3 regions of the Paenibacillus sp. BR2-3 genome follow, and region 1 is predicted to be linked to each of the others. Evidence: riboswitches for the same ligand, from Rfam matches in the RefSeq annotation. Region 1 holds a riboswitch; each other region holds the start of a gene.
The links. A riboswitch is a leader RNA that binds a small molecule or an ion and turns the genes downstream of it on or off. The one in region 1 is predicted to bind cyclic di-AMP.
Positions count from the first base shown of each region.

Region 2: it holds a riboswitch for cyclic di-AMP, as region 1 does, so the genes downstream of both, PaeBR_RS00490 (C40 family peptidase) here and PaeBR_RS13465 (APC family permease) in region 1, are expected to answer to the same signal.
Region 3: it holds a riboswitch for cyclic di-AMP, as region 1 does, so the genes downstream of both, PaeBR_RS20970 (C40 family peptidase) here and PaeBR_RS13465 (APC family permease) in region 1, are expected to answer to the same signal.

Region 1 covers NZ_CP126311.1:2,809,034-2,814,790, forward strand. The annotation lists gene PaeBR_RS13450 (ATP-binding protein) at 1-1,257, shown strand, start outside; gene PaeBR_RS13455 (DsbA family protein) at 1,392-2,108, shown strand; gene PaeBR_RS13460 (disulfide oxidoreductase) at 2,105-2,572, shown strand; cyclic di-AMP (ydaO/yuaA leader) riboswitch at 2,768-2,925, shown strand; gene PaeBR_RS13465 (APC family permease) at 3,053-4,870, shown strand; gene PaeBR_RS13470 (iron-hydroxamate ABC transporter substrate-binding protein) at 5,033-5,757, shown strand, end outside.
Region 2 covers NZ_CP126311.1:100,080-105,836, reverse strand. The annotation lists gene PaeBR_RS00515 (DNA-3-methyladenine glycosylase) at 1-25, shown strand, start outside; gene PaeBR_RS00510 (AbrB/MazE/SpoVT family DNA-binding domain-containing protein) at 121-585, shown strand; gene PaeBR_RS00505 (YwhD family protein) at 652-1,158, opposite strand; gene PaeBR_RS00500 (M1 family metallopeptidase) at 1,262-3,274, shown strand; gene PaeBR_RS00495 (hypothetical protein) at 3,286-4,116, shown strand; cyclic di-AMP (ydaO/yuaA leader) riboswitch at 4,333-4,470, shown strand; gene PaeBR_RS00490 (C40 family peptidase) at 4,529-4,957, shown strand; cyclic di-AMP (ydaO/yuaA leader) riboswitch at 5,327-5,471, shown strand; gene PaeBR_RS00485 (C40 family peptidase) at 5,477-5,757, shown strand, end outside.
Region 3 covers NZ_CP126311.1:4,353,907-4,359,663, forward strand. The annotation lists gene PaeBR_RS20960 (sensor histidine kinase) at 1-406, opposite strand, end outside; gene PaeBR_RS20965 (response regulator transcription factor) at 403-1,110, opposite strand; gene PaeBR_RS20970 (C40 family peptidase) at 1,334-1,798, opposite strand; cyclic di-AMP (ydaO/yuaA leader) riboswitch at 1,803-1,934, opposite strand; gene PaeBR_RS20975 (TVP38/TMEM64 family protein) at 1,996-2,583, opposite strand; gene PaeBR_RS20980 (hypothetical protein) at 2,630-2,830, opposite strand; gene PaeBR_RS20985 (sensor histidine kinase) at 2,827-4,236, opposite strand; gene PaeBR_RS20990 (response regulator transcription factor) at 4,233-4,940, opposite strand; gene lgt (prolipoprotein diacylglyceryl transferase) at 4,954-5,736, opposite strand; gene PaeBR_RS21000 (hypothetical protein) at 5,717-5,757, opposite strand, start outside.

The DNA.
Region 1 (5,757 bases):
CTGAATAATTCTTTATTAGCACTGATCGTCGGTGGAGCATTCCTGTTTATTGTTTCCCTCGTTATCAGACTCCTGTACATGGATCGGCAGAACGTACTGTCCAAAGCCCGTTTTTATGAACAGCATTACATGACGTTATTTCAGCTCAGCCCTGACATGGTAATTTGTATTGATCCTGTTCAGAAGAAAATCGTCAGCGCCAATCCAGCAGTATATAACACAACCGGTTTTTCGAAGCAGCAGATCCTGCATATATTCAATGAGGAGGACAGGGGGGTTATTATCAGAGCAGTACAGAAGGCTGCAAAAGGGCATTCCAGCAAGCTGGAGATCTCGGTAAGGACTAAAAGCGGTAAAGTGTTAGTCTGCAGCTCGTCCGTGTTTCCGCTCCAATCCGATCATCAGAATTATGTATATATAGTGTCCAAGGATGTTACAGAACGGGTGCAGTTCCAGCAAGAGCTGATTATTGCAAAAGAAGCGGCGGAAGGCGCCGCCAGGATGAAAAGTGAATTTTTGGCTACCATGAGCCATGAAATCCGTACCCCGCTTAACGGGATTCTAGGCATTAATGAGCTGCTGGCGGATGAATTGAATGATCCGGAGCTGCTGGAGCTGTTGAAACTGCAGGCTAAGAGCAGTCAGGCGCTGCTCAAGGTCATTGACGATGTTTTGGAGTTATCGAGAATGGAAGCCGATGCCGTACAGCTGCAAACGGCCCCTTTTCGGCTGTCTTTGCTGCTGCAAGAATGCATGGACCTGTTCGAGGTTATTATACGTAATAAAAATTTGCGTTTGGAGTTGTCTGTGAGCGATGCTATCCCGGATCTGCTGATTGGTGATGCAGCACGTATCCGGCAGATATTGGTGAACTTAATCGGCAATGCAGTGAAGTTTACTCCTTCCGGCAAAGTGAGTCTAATCCTTGAATCCTGCTGTACTGAAGGAGAAACCATAAGTCTGCAGTTTAAGGTGAGTGATACCGGGATAGGAGTGGATCCAGACAAGCTCGGTTTATTGTTCCAGCCGTTTACCCAGCTCGACGCTGCCCATAACCGTAAATTTTCCGGCATGGGGCTGGGGCTGTCGATCTGCAAGAAGCTGGTTGATCTGATGAATGGCGAGATATGGGCGGCAGCGGCAAAGGGAGGCGGGGCAGAGTTTGCGTTCCGGATCCCTTTACAGGCCCCAAAGTCGGCACATCCGGCCCCGATCAATAAAGCGGAGAATAAGGTAAGCATTGGAAGACTCAAGTAATCCTTTTGCCAAGGAGAGTTCTTTAATTATATAATTTTTAATTATTACACTACATTTACTATGCCCAGTCGCTACCGGACAGAAAGGAACGCCCCTTGAGCAAAACTAAAAAAAACAGCACAGCGTTTCCGACAATGAGTAAACAGGAGAAGCGACGAGCAGAGCAGGAACGACAGAAGAAAAAGAGCAGGGTGCTTCTTATTGTTACTGTAGCTTTAGTAGTTATTGTTTTTGCGGCATTATTTATTTTAGCTTCTAAAGACAGCGGGTCAAGCGGCAGCTCCAACAGAAAAGTAGAATTTACTTACAGCGATTTCCCAAGGTTAGGTAAAGAGGACGCTCCGGTCAAAATTGTAGAATTCGGGGATTTCAAATGTCCTGCATGCGCGCAGTTCACTGGAGTGATCAAGCCGCAAATCGTTCAGAACTATGTTGATCAGGGCATAGCAGCTTTTTATTTCGTGAATATGACCTTTATTGGTCCGGATTCCGAGACGGCTTCGCTTGCGGCTTTATCTGTGTACCACCAGAATAATGATGAATTTTGGAAGTTCTATGACGCACTCTATGCCAACCAAGGAAATGAAGAGGAAGAGTGGGCAACGGAGGATTTTCTCGTAAACTTGGCAGAGCAGGAGAAACTGTCCATAGATTATGACCTCTTGCGCAAGGATATCCAAAATCAGACGTATGCGGATGAATTGAAGCGCGACAATACTCTGGCTAATGATAATAACGTTTCACAAACGCCTACTGTGTTTGTTAACGGATTGAAGATCAATGAACCTTTTAATTTTGAAGCGATCTCCCAAGAAATAGATACAGCTGCCAAAGCAGCAGAAAGCCAATGAGCAGGTTCTCATCCTTTTGCCGCCGCCACTGTCTGTATCTGGCATGGATTGTTTCAGTGATCGCCGTTGCCGGAAGCCTGTATTTAAGTGAGGTGCTCAAGTACGAGCCTTGCAAGCTGTGCTGGTTCCAGCGCATTTTTATGTATCCGCAGTTGATTCTGCTAGGAATCGCCACATATCGAAATGACAAAAGCATTATCCCTTATGTGCTGCCGCTCAGCCTGATTGGCGGGAGTATCTCCGTGTATCACTATGCGGAACAGAAGATCCCTGCTCTAAGTAAGGTGCTGCCCTGTACGATTGGCGTTCCCTGCAACAAGGATTACCTGAATTATTTTGGCTTTATTACCATCCCGCTGCTGGCACTGACCGCGTTTACTCTGATATCCATTTTGCTGTGGACCGGACGTGACCGCGGGGAGGAAAAGAATGAGGAAGAACTTGAACATGACGGGCATTCATAATTTGTTCTGAAACTGTTACGAAATTCAGGCAAAACGTTATAAAAACACGGGGCAAAGGGATAATTGAAGAGAATGAAAGAAAGGAACCTGCCCGATCATCAATTTGCGGGAATTGGTCTTTTTTTCATTCTTTTTTCATTTTTTTCAACGCTTTACTGTAATCGCTATGTAGACTAATATTAGACCTTGTGAGAAGTTGAATATGCGCTGAATTTTCCGTAGGAAAAACGGGGGAACCAAACTTGACCCTAAGGGTCAAAAGGGGTGAATCGGCACCGGGATCATACCGGGTCCGTAGGGCTTCCACAGTCCGAATCCGCCAGCTAACCTCGTAAGCAAAAGTGGGATAATGACCATGCCATAAGCATGCGGATCATGTCCGTATGCTTATTTTTGTGCCTGCATTTTTGAAAATCCACTATTGAAAACGGCGCGCGGAATTTCCGTTTCAACTCACCAAAGAGAGGAACTGTTCTAATAATGGTTAGCAAAGTAAAAAGACTTTTGATCGGACGTCCCATGAAGTCGAACGAACTCGATCATGAAAAGTTATCCAAGGTGAAAGCACTCGCGGTTCTGTCTTCAGACGCGCTTTCGTCTGTGGCCTACGGAACGGAACAAATTCTGATCGTGCTGGTGGCTGCCGGCTTCACGGCCATTTGGTACTCTTTGCCGATTGCAATCGCTGTATTGGGTTTGCTGGCCATTCTTATTTTATCTTATCGCCAGACGATCTATGCTTATCCGCAAGGTGGAGGAGCTTATATCGTAGCAAAGAAGAATCTGGGTATTCCCACAGGTTTGCTGGCTGGTGGTTCCTTGCTGGTGGATTACATCCTGACCGTAGCAGTTAGTGCTTCGGCTGGAACGGATGCGATAACGTCTGCTTTTCCAAGTCTTCATAATTATACAGTGCTGATTGCAATCACAGTAATTATTATTTTAACTATACTTAATCTTCGCGGTGTTACAGAGTCGGCCTCATTCATTGCGATACCGGTATATCTGTTTGTCGTATCCATCTTTGTCCTCATCATCGCCGGAGTTATCAAATATGCTACGGGCGGTGTGCATGCCAATATCCCTGAATTCGGCGCTGTAGTATCTAACGTCAGTTTGTTTCTTTTACTTAAGGCGTTTAGTTCCGGTTGCTCGGCACTGACAGGTGTAGAAGCTGTGTCAAACGCCATTCCCAATTTCAAAGCTCCAGCGGAGAGAAATGCCGCAAAGACCCTGGTATTAATGGGGGTGATCCTCGGGAGTATGTTTACCGGAATTACGCTCCTCGCTTACTGGTACGGGATTATGCCTGATGAAAAAGCAACGGTCATCTCTCAGATTGCTGAATCTACTTTTGGGCGCGGAGGTCTGTATTACTTCATTCAAGGGATTACGGCGGTCATCTTGTTCCTGGCTGCGAATACGGCCTACTCTGCATTCCCGCTGCTCGCTTGCATGCTGGCCAAAGACAAATATATGCCGCATGCATTTATGGTCCGCGGCGACCGCCTAGGATTTTCTAACGGGATTATTTTTCTCGGCGTGATGTCGGCATTGCTTGTAGCTGCTTTTCACGGGAATACAGAGGGTCTGATTCCGCTCTACGCAGTCGGCGTATTTATTCCATTCACGCTGTCACAGCTTGGGATGATGGTCCGCTGGTACCGATTGAGACCGAAAGGCTGGCAAAGCAAGTTTGCTGTAAATACAGTGGGGATGCTGACCACCCTGACCATTACCCTGATTTTTGTTATCACCAAGTTCTCCAGTGTATGGATGGCGTTCATTTTCCTGCCGCTTGTAATGTTCGTATTCTTCCGTATTTATCAACATTATATGAACACTGCGGATCAGCTTCGTATCCAGATGGATATTGAGAAGCCGGTGATCAAAGGCAGTACGGTTGTCGTTCCGGTGTCCGGTGTGACGCGTGCCGTTCTCCATTCTTTAAGCTACGCGAAATCACTTACTGACAATGTAGTTGCCGTCTATGTCGGTTTTGATGAAGAGGAAATTCAGAAAATGGAGCACAAATGGGAAGAATGGAATCCCGGCGTTCGTCTGATTGTGCTGCGTTCGAGGTACCGCAGTATTATGCGGCCATTGGTTAAATTCATTGATACAGTTGAATGGAAGACTGCTGCCACGGATCATATTACAATTCTGATTCCCCAGTTTATTACGAAGCATTGGTGGCAGGCAATTCTGCATAATCAGACCAGCATATTAATTCGCACTTATTTAATGAATCAAAAGGATATCGTTGTTGCAACGGTTCCTTATCACTTGCACAAATAATTGCTTAAATATTAGCAGCGGATGTTCCTGAAAATTAGGAATTTCCGCTGTTTTTTATTTTTATGTTGACATAGATAATGAGAATCAATATCATTTAAAGAGACAAGGCGGGGATCATACTTCCTTCGACCTTCACAGCAAGTACATACAGGAGGGGTAAAAATGTTTTCGTTGAACAAAAAGAGATGGGGAAGCATGAGATTTGCACTAATAGGATTAATGGTGATGATGGTGTTCTTATCCGCTTGCGGAAATAACAACACCGGAAACTCAGCAAATACTGGAGCAGAAGCCACAGGGCAGCCTACCGCCGAAGCAACAGCCGAACCGGAACAAACGACAGCACCTGCAGTGGAGAAGACTGTAACAGACGGCATGGGGCATAAGGTTACGGTGCCGGCCAACCCGCAGCGTGTACTTGCATCTTATGTTGAAGATCCTGTAGTTTCGCTGGGAGTGACACCGGTGGCGCAATGGTCGGTACCAAACGGTATTCAGGACTACCTGTCGGATAAGCTCAAAGAAGTTCCTACAATCAGCTACGATCTTCCACTGGAAGCCGTAATAAGCTTTGCACCTGATTTTATCATTGTCGGGTCCGAAGCGGATGTTCAGAATGGAAAGTATGATCAACTGAACAAGATTGCACCGACCTATGTAATTGGCGACGAAATATACAAGGATTGGCGCAAAACCCTCCTAAAAGTTGGAGAGCTTCTGAACAAAACTGCAGAGGCGGAGCAAGCGATACAAGACTACGATCAAAAAGCGGTTGATGCAAAAGAAAAAATCACCGGCGCTATTGGACAAGAGTCCGCTGCTATCCTTTGGCTGGTGCAAAAAAACTTCTACATCGTGGATGAAACCCGCAGTAGCGGAGCCGTGCT
Region 2 (5,757 bases), 2.3 Mb from region 1:
GGAAGATTCCCTTCTTAAGAGATAGCCGGCGGATACAGTGTATGCGCTTTCTACTTTCTCAGAATTGTTATATAATCATAATGACACCATCAAATCTTAAGATTAAATGAGGGACATGGGATGAAGGATACAGGTATGATCCGGAGTTTAGACAGTCTTGGACGAATTGTGGTTCCCGTGGAAATCCGCATGACACGCAATATTGACATTGGGGATCCTATCGAGTTTTTTGTTCTGAATGACAATATTATTGTATTAAGAAAGTACACCTCGACAGAATGCACGTTTTGCAGAAGTCTGGACAATGTCATCTATTACAAGGAGCAGTTTATTTGCAGTCATTGTTTGGCAGAGCTTGGCGTACCAGAGAATCATTTACATACCCCAGCACCGCAACAGGACTCATCAGAACCATTTTTCGAGACCGGCAGCAGCAAGAAAAGGACCCGAACGGAAGACATGAGCCTTCGTCTAAAACAGGCTATACAGGACCATCCTGGGGCCAATCAAAAAGAGCTCGCCGCAATGCTTGGCATCAGTCAAGCAAGAGTGAGCCAGCTAAAACGAAAACTTAATATTTATTAAGCATAATCTATTAATTAAAAAAGGCTTCTCTTCCTGCACCAAGGAGAGGGAAGCCTTTTCTATGTCTTACACTGAGAGTGCCGCTTTCAGCTCTTGAGAGGAGGCTGACCACCACTTTTCATTATGGGCGATCAGCAGTGCTTGCAGTGCTGCCTTCTCTTCTGCGCCCAGACCTTCCACAATGACCTTTCGCTTCAGTGAAGCATCAAGCTTATTCACATGATCGGCAAGAATCTTCCAGCCCCGGCGCGCTTCACTGTCTATCCACATCTCACATGCAGTAAGTCCGGCATAATATTGTCCTTCCGGCGTGCGGTCCACAGCCACCCATACGAGCCATACTTGTCTGCCTTCAGGAACATCTTCACGATTCGTGGAGAATTTAATCCCTTTCTCTACTTTGCTCTTGGCGTGCATTGCACCAATATCAATTACGGCCTCACCGCCATCGATAATGACGGGGGATACATTGTTCAGATCGATGGAGCCAGCTCCGAACCCTTTATGCTTACTCTTGGCATTCACAATATTCAAGGCAATCTGCTTTTTGCCCTCCTGTGGTACGTTATCCATGCTGCACGTCCTTTCTCCAACGAATAATTTAATTTTAGCTAATAATACAGCGAATGCAAACATATACATCCCGTAGATGCTTGTCAACGGGAGGAATCACAGTATGAAGCCACTGTCTTTGCGTTCCAAAATCATTACCGGGACTCTGACCGTCCTCTGTCTGCTGGGGGGAGGAATATGGGTTTTCTCACAATTCAGTCACGCTTCCATCAACACTCTCGCTTCGGAAGGGGCCAAGTCCCCCGTCATAACCCATGGGCAATCCGCTGCGGGCCAAATCGTTCCGGAGCGCACGCCTGCTCCTGCAGCCAAAGCGCTGAGTCAAAGAGTCGTAGAATACCACATTGACGTGCAGCTTGCTCCTGATACAGGGGTTTTAAAGGCCGCAGAGACAGTGACCTGGACTCATCCCGGTTCAAAGCCGGTAAATGATTTGTACTTTCACCTCTACCCCAATGCCTTTACTTCGATGGATACAACCTTCATGAAAGAATCGGGAGGGAAGCTTCGCAATGATGCCATGCCTTCAAACGGATTCGGCAGCATGACATTGACCGATCTGCGCACCAGCGAAGGGGTTTCACTCCTTCAAGGAATGCAATACGTACAGCCCGACGACGGTAACGTTAAGGATAAGACTTTGGTTAAGGTGCATCTTCCACAGCCTGTGAATGGTGGGGAAAGCATTACGCTAAAACTCCAGTTTGAAGTTAAGCTGCCCAAAATATTTGCGCGTATGGGGACTTCAGGCAACTTCGTCATGGCCGGACAATGGTTTCCCAAGCTTAGCGTCTACGAGCCTGCCGACTCCCCCGGAGCCAGTGAAGAAGGCTGGAATTTACATCAATATCACGGTTCCTCCGAGTTCTACAGTGACTTTGGCATTTACAATGTGACGATTTCCGTTCCGCCCGATTACACTGTAGCCGCTACCGGATTCCCGGTAAAAAGCCCTAAGGTGAATCAGAATTACAAAGTATATAAATTCTACGCGGACGATGTGCACGACTTCGCCTGGGCCGCTTCTCCGGATTTTGTCGTAGCTGAGCAGGCCTTCTCCTCCCCGGCGGTTCCGGGAGTGCGGATCAAGCTCTATCTGGACCCGCTGCACAAGGAATTACAGGAGCGCTATTTTCAAGCTGCTAAAGCCGCACTGACTTATTTCAGCAAATGGTATGGACCTTATCCCTACTCTACACTGTCCATAGTGGTTCCTCCCGGGCAGGGAAACGGGGCTGGGGGGATGGAATATCCTACACTGATTACCGCCTTCGGAGCTACCGGCAGTTCTCCGGACACTTCATTGGAACGCACCGTCATTCATGAAATCGGACATCAATACTTTTACGGCATGGTCGCCAATAACGAATTTGAGGAGGCCTGGCTGGATGAAAGTTTTACCTCCTACGCCGAAGACAGGCTGATGGAGCAGGAGTACGGAATTATGGCCAACCTGCCATTACAGGCCAGTCTGGTCACAAAACCAGAGCCATTGAACCAAGAGACATGGAGATATAACGGAACGGATGCTTACACTCAAAATGTTTACATACGCGGTAAGCTGGTTCTCAAAGATATTGAGCTGAAAATTGGCACTAAGGCTATGGACACCGTTTTGTCCACTTACACCCGTAAATACCGATTCCGCCATCCCTCCACTGATGATTTCCAAAAAACTGTGGAAAAGGTAACCGGCAAGTCGTGGAAGGATTATTTTGAACAATATGTTTACAGCGGGGGCACACCCGATTTCTCATTGGAGAATATTTCAGTTATCCGTAAAAAGAGTGCTGCCAAAATCGATTCTTACCTTTACGAATCACAGGTGAAGGTAGTCAATAAGGGGACATATTATCCAGATGTCAGCCTTAAGTTTACATTTACTGACGGTCAGACGGTTCAGCGTATTTGGAACGGGCAGGGTGCCGCTACGTTCCAGATGCTCTACAGCGCCCCGCTCCTATCGGCGGAAATTGATCCGAAGCACTCTGTTTTGCTGGAGAATAAGCATATTAACAACTTTAGACTGGCGGAGCTGAAGCAGGATACCGTCTCCCGTTGGACCCTCAGTGTAACGAAGCTAATTGAAACTGTGCTTGCAACTCTGTCCTGGTGAGGTGAATGATCTTGAGAATTTCGATAACCCGCGGCTTACAGAGCATGAAAGAGCAGATTTATATTCTGGTGCTGCTATTCATATACCGGCTGCTTTGGGGCTATTTTATGTATGGATTCGTGCGGGATGCAATCATACCGATTCTGCTGCGGTATCCCAATGAACAGGCCGGCGGGAGCGGAATGGGCAGACTGCTGTACTATATCGAGGGTCAGTTCAGCCTGACGGGGGATTCTAATGTACAGCGCTGGCTGTGGATGCTGCTGGCCATGAGCGTTTTAAGGCTTGTGCTGTCGCCTTTCATCCGGGCTGGACTGATTCATGAGCTGCATAAGGAAAGCATTGGAGAACGAGGCCTCTTCTTTTTTCCGGGGATGAGGCAATATGGGCTGCCGGTCTTGATCTTCAGTCTGGTTGAATGGCTGCTGGCACTGGTGCCCCTCTATTGGATTGCTCCTGTAATATACAAGCTGCTCCTGTCCTCTTATCTGAATTATACGCTGCTATGGCAGATCAGTCCTTATCTCCTTGCATGGCTTGTTTACATCTTCATCATCCGTTTATGCCTGTTATATATGCAGTTTGGTTATACCAGGGGTACCGGAATGTTCTCCTCGCTTCTGATCTGCCTGCGGTATTTCCTTCCAGCTGCAGCGGTTTCGGTTATGCTTGGGGCAGGTGGTTTTATCGTACTTCTGGTGTGCGGATTGACCGGTCTTCTAAGCCCCGGACTACCCGCTCTCCTTGTGAGGCAGGTTTCACCACTCCCTTCTACATTCTTCAAAATGTGGGGCGTGGCAGCCCAATACCACCTTTGGCACAGCAAAGCCTCCTTGAAATAAAGCAGGTCATTAGTCATAGCTAAAGAGTCCCCGTTCCCGAAACTAGGAACTGAGACTCTTTTTTCGTTACAAATCCTAATAATATTTGCAAAACGGAAAAGGCTTTGATACAATGATGCCTGTGATGATAGTAACAAGTTTGTAATCTTTTAAATAATTTCGTAATTTTTGAATGCGAATTGAACTTTCTGTAACTGTTGTTATGTCGCTTGTTCGGTGCACAACACGCCAAATTCCAGGCACCGGGAAGCGGGGGAACCATATTTTGGGTGAATTGATCTCGTAAGAGAGGGATCATAGGGGGCCTTCCACCGAACCCTTAAGCTAACCTCGCAGGCATTAGGAGGAATTACATCTTTTGAAAAGTCACACCTTCAAGAAAAAGTGCACGGTAGCCGCGTTAGGGCTTGTGATGGCATTCACTTTGGGAAGCGGGAGCGCTTTCGCTAACTCCAAAATGGACACCGTTATTGCAAAAACATTGGGAACTTCGTACAAATTCGGGGGCACGAGCACCGCTGGCTTTGACTGTTCCGGGTTTACTAAATACGTGTTCACCAAAATGGGCCTAACTTTGCCACGTACCTCCCAAGCCCAATACAAAGCAGGAACCTCCGTATCGCGCAGTAATTTGCGTTCCGGTGACCTCTTGTTCTTTAACACATTTGGCAGCGGTATATCTCATGTCGGCATTTATGTTGGCAACGGAAAATTTGCACAATCTTCTTCCTCGCGTGGTGTAAACATCAGTTCGCTGAGCCAGTCCTACTGGGCCAATAGCTACATTGGCGCTAAAAGAGTAATGAGCACAACAGCGTACAAAGCTGTTGCCTATGATTGATTCTCCCCTCACAACTTACTCCTAAAACTCGATATTGCCCGGAGCCTGATTATTGCCGTAATCATTTCCGGGTTTTTCCTTTTTATTCCCTTATTCTACCTTATACACCTTTTGGTCTGCGCTGAAACACCTTTTGGATAAATAATGAAAAATATTTCAATAAACTTACTTTTTAGCTCTATTTCAGGATTTCAAGCGGTTCCAGGCCCTTAAATACCCAATATTTTCACATTAGATATGTTATAGCTGATTGCCAATTTCAGCTCCGTTTGTTACAATGGTCGCAGTAAGTTTATAGTAACATTTTTGTAATTATTGTCTGTCTTTTACGAACGTTTTGTCATGTATTTCTTGCTAAGATAATCCGAATAACAATATGTGCCGAGTTTCCTTAATCAAACAAGGAAAACGGGGGAACCACTTTGGGTGAATTGACCTCCTATATCAAGAGGGGTCATAGGGGACCTTCAACCGAACCCTTAAGCTAACCTCGTAGGCATTTGGAAGGGGTTCACACTTTTGAAAAAGAAGTTAGCAGCCGCAGCACTCAGTTTTTCTATTATTTTTACCGCAATCGGAGCGGGAAGCGCTTTCGCTGAATCCAAGATGGACCAAGTCATCGATAAAACTATCGGATCCAAGTATGTTGCCGGCGGTGTCTCGACTAGCGGCTTTGATTGCTCAGGATTTACCCTGTACGTGTTCGACAAGATCGGGATTGATTTGCCGCATCAATCCGGTTCCCAATACCAAATGGGCACTGCAGTTTCACAAAGTGAACTGAGAGCCGGAGATCTCGT
Region 3 (5,757 bases), 1.5 Mb from region 1:
ATATCGGTTGGCCCGACACCATATAACGATGTCCCGCAGTATCCTCATACTGTAGATTTATCTTCTCCCCGGAGAAAATCTTATCGATGTCGGAAGCCCTAATAAAGGATCGGTCCGCTGAATCATGTATTCCTGAATGCAGGATGACTTCCCCATTTTTTAAAATATTAAAAATACTGACACCCGAAAACTCGGCAAATGTCTTCATGGTTTGCTCGGATGTAGTATCATCGGCATTGGCCATAACCGCGAAGTGGGAGGTAATCTCCTCGTTTTCTCTCTGCATTTCTGCTGAGTAAAAATTAGTAAACATTCTGTCAATTGCAAAGCCGAGGAATAATAAAACGATCAGAAATACAGTGATGATCACAAGGCCAAGCTTAAAGCCGATCCGGTTATTTCTCATTCTTTATCTCCCGGAACATGAAATTTATAGCCTACTCCCCACACAGTTTGAATCGGATTATAACTCATGCCCGCCTTTTGCAATTTTTCACGCATATTTTTGATATGGGTGTCTACAACCCGAGTCTCGCCCTCGTAATCATACCCCCACAGCCTTTCCACCAGCTCCTCCCTGCTAAAGACACGCTGCCTGCTCTGGGCTAATGCAGCAAGTAGATCGAACTCCTTTTGGGTTAATTCGACCCCAACCTCTTGAACACGAACCTCCCGGGCATCCGGGAGTATGGTTAGCTGCGGAAATTCCATCACCCATACCTGAGGCTCAGAGATCTGATTAATCGTTGATCTCCGAAGTAAAGAGTATATTCTCGCGAGCAGCTCTTCCGTGTCAAAAGGCTTGGTCAAATAATCATCCGCACCCATCCCGAGCCCATGAACTTTATCCTTTGTTTCAGAACGTGCAGTGAGCATCAGAATGGGGACCGAATCTGTCTCTCTGACCACCTTGCATACTTGCCAGCCATCCATATCAGGCATCATCACATCAAGCAGGATAATATCAAAGGCATTCTTTTTGATCATGGATAATGCCTCGCGGCCCGTCGCGGCTTCCTTAACCATAAATCCTTCTTTCATTAAATAAATCCGCAGCAAGTTCCTCATATTCCATTCGTCATCGACAATTAACACCTGGAGCTTCGACAGGTTGCCCACCTTCTTCGTTATTTTAATTTTTCAGTTTTTCTTATAATAATGCGTTAAAATAATAAAGATGTAAACGTATTTACATCATTCCCATACCGGAACCTTGCGACTACTGCCGTACCATTTTTTTGTTTCATCAGTCAATAAGTAATTAAAGCAGAACCGAATGCACTAAAAAAGGACAAGTTCGTGAGTAATCACGAGCTTGTCCTTTTTTATTTCTCTATTTTTCCATTTGAAGATAACTCTTCTGATCCACCACACGACGAGCCGTAACATAACGATCTTGGTAATAAGACTCCGACAAACTACTTACTCTTACACCCTTGCTGGAAGAGTGCGCAAATTGATCATCACCTATGTAGATTCCTGCATGAGAAATCCCTTTACCGAAGGTATTAAAAAACACCAAATCACCTGGACGCAGATTTTCTTTGGCGACCGGCGTTCCGACCTTGGCTTGGGATTGGGAAGTACGCGGAAGGTCGTCTACATTAAACTTTTTCAGTACATACAAGATAAATCCTGAGCAATCGAACCCTGACGTGGTAGTTCCTCCGTAAAGGTAAGGTGTTCCTATTACTTGGTTTACTACACTATCAAGCTTGACCTCACTTGCGAATGTACTGGGTGCTGTAGACGTAAATAAAACAGCGGCTCCCAGTAGAGATATAATGACTTTCTTCAGAAACTTGTTCTCCCTTCAATGCCTACGGAGTTAGCTGAGGGTTCGGTTAAAGGTTCCCTATATTCTCTTGCTTACAAGAATAATTCACCCGAAGTGGTTCCCCCGTTTTCAAATCGAAATTCGGCAGTTGGTTAATATTTTGTAACTATTAATAATGTAATATAGTAAGTTGAACCTGTCAACTGTTAATAGGCAACTTATTTAATGTCCTTCTGTCGCGAATATATAAGGATTAATAGTAACAGAAGAAACAAAAGTGAAATCATTAATTTAAGCCTTCCATCGATTATAGATACATATCCATATCCAATTAGGGCCTCGATCGATAAAGAGGGAAGCTTGCCTATTACCGAAGCCAGCATATAATTTGAGAAACTTACTTCCGATAGCACACTAATCAGGGTAACCAAGGACGATGGAATAAACGGTGTTAACCGGGCCAAAAGCACCGCAATAAATTGGCGTTTAGGACTCATCGATTTAATCCTGGCCATCCACTCTATTTTTTTACTATAACGGATTCTATCATTAAGCTTTAGTGCACCAATCCGGTAGAGAATATAGGAAACCATTGCCCCTGATACCTCACCGGCCCAAGAGATCATAAAACCGGGAACCAGACCAAAGACCACAATATTTACGGTGGTTAAAGCAACTGAGGGAATTATCCCTATCACGCTAATGAGAATATTCAAGATAATGCTAATTATGATTGCCCAGGTTCCCCATGCACTTAACCATTGCGCAAGATAATCAGATTGTATCGCCAATATTTGCAAGGTCATCCCTTTCCCTTTAGGACCTGGAAATCAACTCCGAAGTCTTTTTTTATTAACGTTTTTTCCCTAAATGAAACCATTTCACCAGCAAAAATATAAATAAGACAAGTAGTGCGGTACACAATAAAAATGTTTTGACATACCCGCCAAAATAAAGAAGGGAATCGCTTCGGAAAGAGATTGCCGATATGGTCATGCACATTAACCCCATTCCCATAAAGAGAATAGCAATTAGCCATTCAATTTTTTTCATGTGCTTTCCTCCCCTGTTTCCGGCTGCAGGACAAAGTGGATTTCAAATCGGGTACCTGCCCCTATTGTACTGGAGACTTGTATATATCCATTATGTAACTCCACCAGCTTCTTCACAATAGACAATCCCAGTCCAGTACCTCCATATTGACGGGAACGGGACTTTTCTACTCTATAAAACCGTTCAAAAATAAACGGAAGTTCATCTGCAGGAATACCAATCCCGGTATCTTCTACAATCAAGGTTACTGAAACAGATTCAAACCTTAAATATACATCAATGCCTCCGCGCTCGGTATATCGAATAGCATTCTCCAGCAGATTTAATACAATCTGTTCCACTCGTTTCCCGTCTGCCTGAACCAATGAAGCTGTTCCGGATGGATGGAAATTCAGCTTTAGGCTTTTCTCCTTTGCTTTCAATTCAACCTTCATGACCGCCTGCTCAACCAGTTCAGACAAATCGATCCAATCGGGTACAAGAGAAATTCTCCCCTCTTCCATTTTAGCCAGATCAAATAAATCATCGACCAAATGCTGAAGCCGCACTGCTTCCTGATAGATAATGTCCAGGTAACGATCCTTCTCTTCTTCGGTCTCATATAACTGATCCTTAACTACCTTGGAATAACCCTCCAGGTAAGTGATGGGTGTGCGGAGTTCATGAGATATATTCGCGAAAAATTCTTGACGGGTATCCCGGTAACGCTGCAAATCAATCGCTAAATTATTAATGGCTTCAGCTAAAGTGCCAATTTCGTCCTTGCTTTTGATTTCCAGCCTGGTCTCCAGTTCACCATGGGCAATTTTACGGGTCGCACTTTGCAATTGCAGTAGAGGGCGGGATAGAATTTGAGCGATAATCCACGTAATCCCCAAGGCCAGCAAAAATGCACCCATCCCGGAGAGCATTAATAGATTTCGTACACCTGCTAACGATTGCTCCATTTGTTCAGTAGAGGACATGACATAAAGAGCTGAAGTTATTTCTCCCCCGTCAAGTATAGGCTGCCCCGATACAAAATAACGAATTCCGGCAGGATCTTCATATAATAAGCTTACCTTCTCACCGGAAAAAATCTTATAGAGGTCCGAAGCCCGAATAAAGGATCGGTCTGATGAATCATGCACACCTGAATGGAGAATGACTTCCCCGTTCTTCAATATATTGAAAATGCTGACATCTGAAAATTCAGCAAAGGTTTTCATGGCTTGCTCGGATATGGAGTCCATGGAATTGGCCATTACTGTGAAGTGGGAGGTTAGGTCCTCCGTTTCTTTCCGCATGCCTGCATAATAAAAATTGGCAAACAATCTATCAATGGCAAAACCCAGGAATAATAAAACGATAAGAAATACGGTAATGATCACAAGACCAAGTTTAAAGCCGATCCGGTTATTCTTCATTCGGTTTCTCCGGAAATATGAAACTTATATCCTACTCCCCACACCGTTTGTATAGGATTGCAACTCATTCCCGCCTTCTGCAATTTTTCACGAATATTCTTGATATGGGTGTCTACTACCCGAACCTCGCCCTCATAATCATGCCCCCATAGTCTTTCAACAAGCTCCTCTCTGCTGAAAGTTCGCTGCCTGTTTTGGGCTAATGCAACAAGAAGATCGAACTCCTTTTGGGTAAAATCGACCAGTACATCCTGAATACGAACCTCCCGGGCATCCGGAAATATGTTGAGTTCCGGAAATTCCAGCACCCATTGCTGGGGCTGGGTGACTTGGGTTATCGTTGATCTCCGGATTAACGAATAGATTCTGGCCAACAGCTCTTTAGAATCAAAAGGTTTGGTTAAATAATCATCCGCACCGATCCCCAAACCATGAATTTTATCCTTTGTTTCCGTACGTGCGGTGAGCATTAAGATAGGTACTGTTTCCGTCTCCCTGACTACCTTGCATACTTGCCAGCCATTTATATCGGGCATCATTACATCAAGCAGAATGATATCAAAGGAATGCTTTTTTATCATGGATAATGCCTCTTGGCCTGTCGCAGCTTCCTTAACCTGAAATCCCTCTTTCATTAAATAAATCCGCAGTAAGTTTCTCATATTCCATTCATCATCGACAATCAATACCTGAAGTTTCGACATTATGCCCACCTACTTAGTTCTCTAGTTTTGATTTCCCTTTATGTTTCATAAACAGATACAGCATGATCACGAAGCTAATCATAATAACCGTCATACTGGTCCACTGCCCGGCGGTCCAATTCAGCGAATACCGCGGTGAATCACCACGCAGAAACTCCAGTGAGAATCTGCCTATCGCATAGAGTATATTATAAATTAGAAAGAGCACGCCTTTGGGGAGGTTTTTGTGCTTGACAGTAATAAGGAAGGCGAACACGATAAAGTCCCATTGTCCTTCCCATATTTCCGCCGGCCATAAAGGAACTGCCCCATACTGGGCAAAAGCTTGCGTTCCTGCCGGGTACACGATGCCAAAACCTGAATTTGTAGGCGATCCAAAAGCATCTCCGTTCAAGAAGCAGGCAATACGACCGATCGCTTGACCCAGAATAATCGCGGGGGCGAGAGTGTCCGCAAGCTCCCAGAAAGGAATCTGCTTGATCTTGGCAAAGACCGCTGCTGTAATAATCCCTCCAATAAGGGCTCCCTGAATGGAAATACCACCGTTCCAAATCTCGACAATCTGCGAGAGATTCTTGGAATAATAAGGCCACTGAAAAAAGAACACATGCCAGATTCTGGCCCCTATAATGGCACCCACTAAAACATATAAAGTCATGTTAGGGATATGTTTGTGGAAAGAGGTTCCTCTAGCCAAGTATAAAGCAACACCCATCCCCAGCAGCACCGCAAGAGCAACGATAACTCCATAGGACCGAAGCGTATAACCGCCAATTTCAAATAATTCTACTCGCATCTTGTCCTCCTTGTTCCTTTT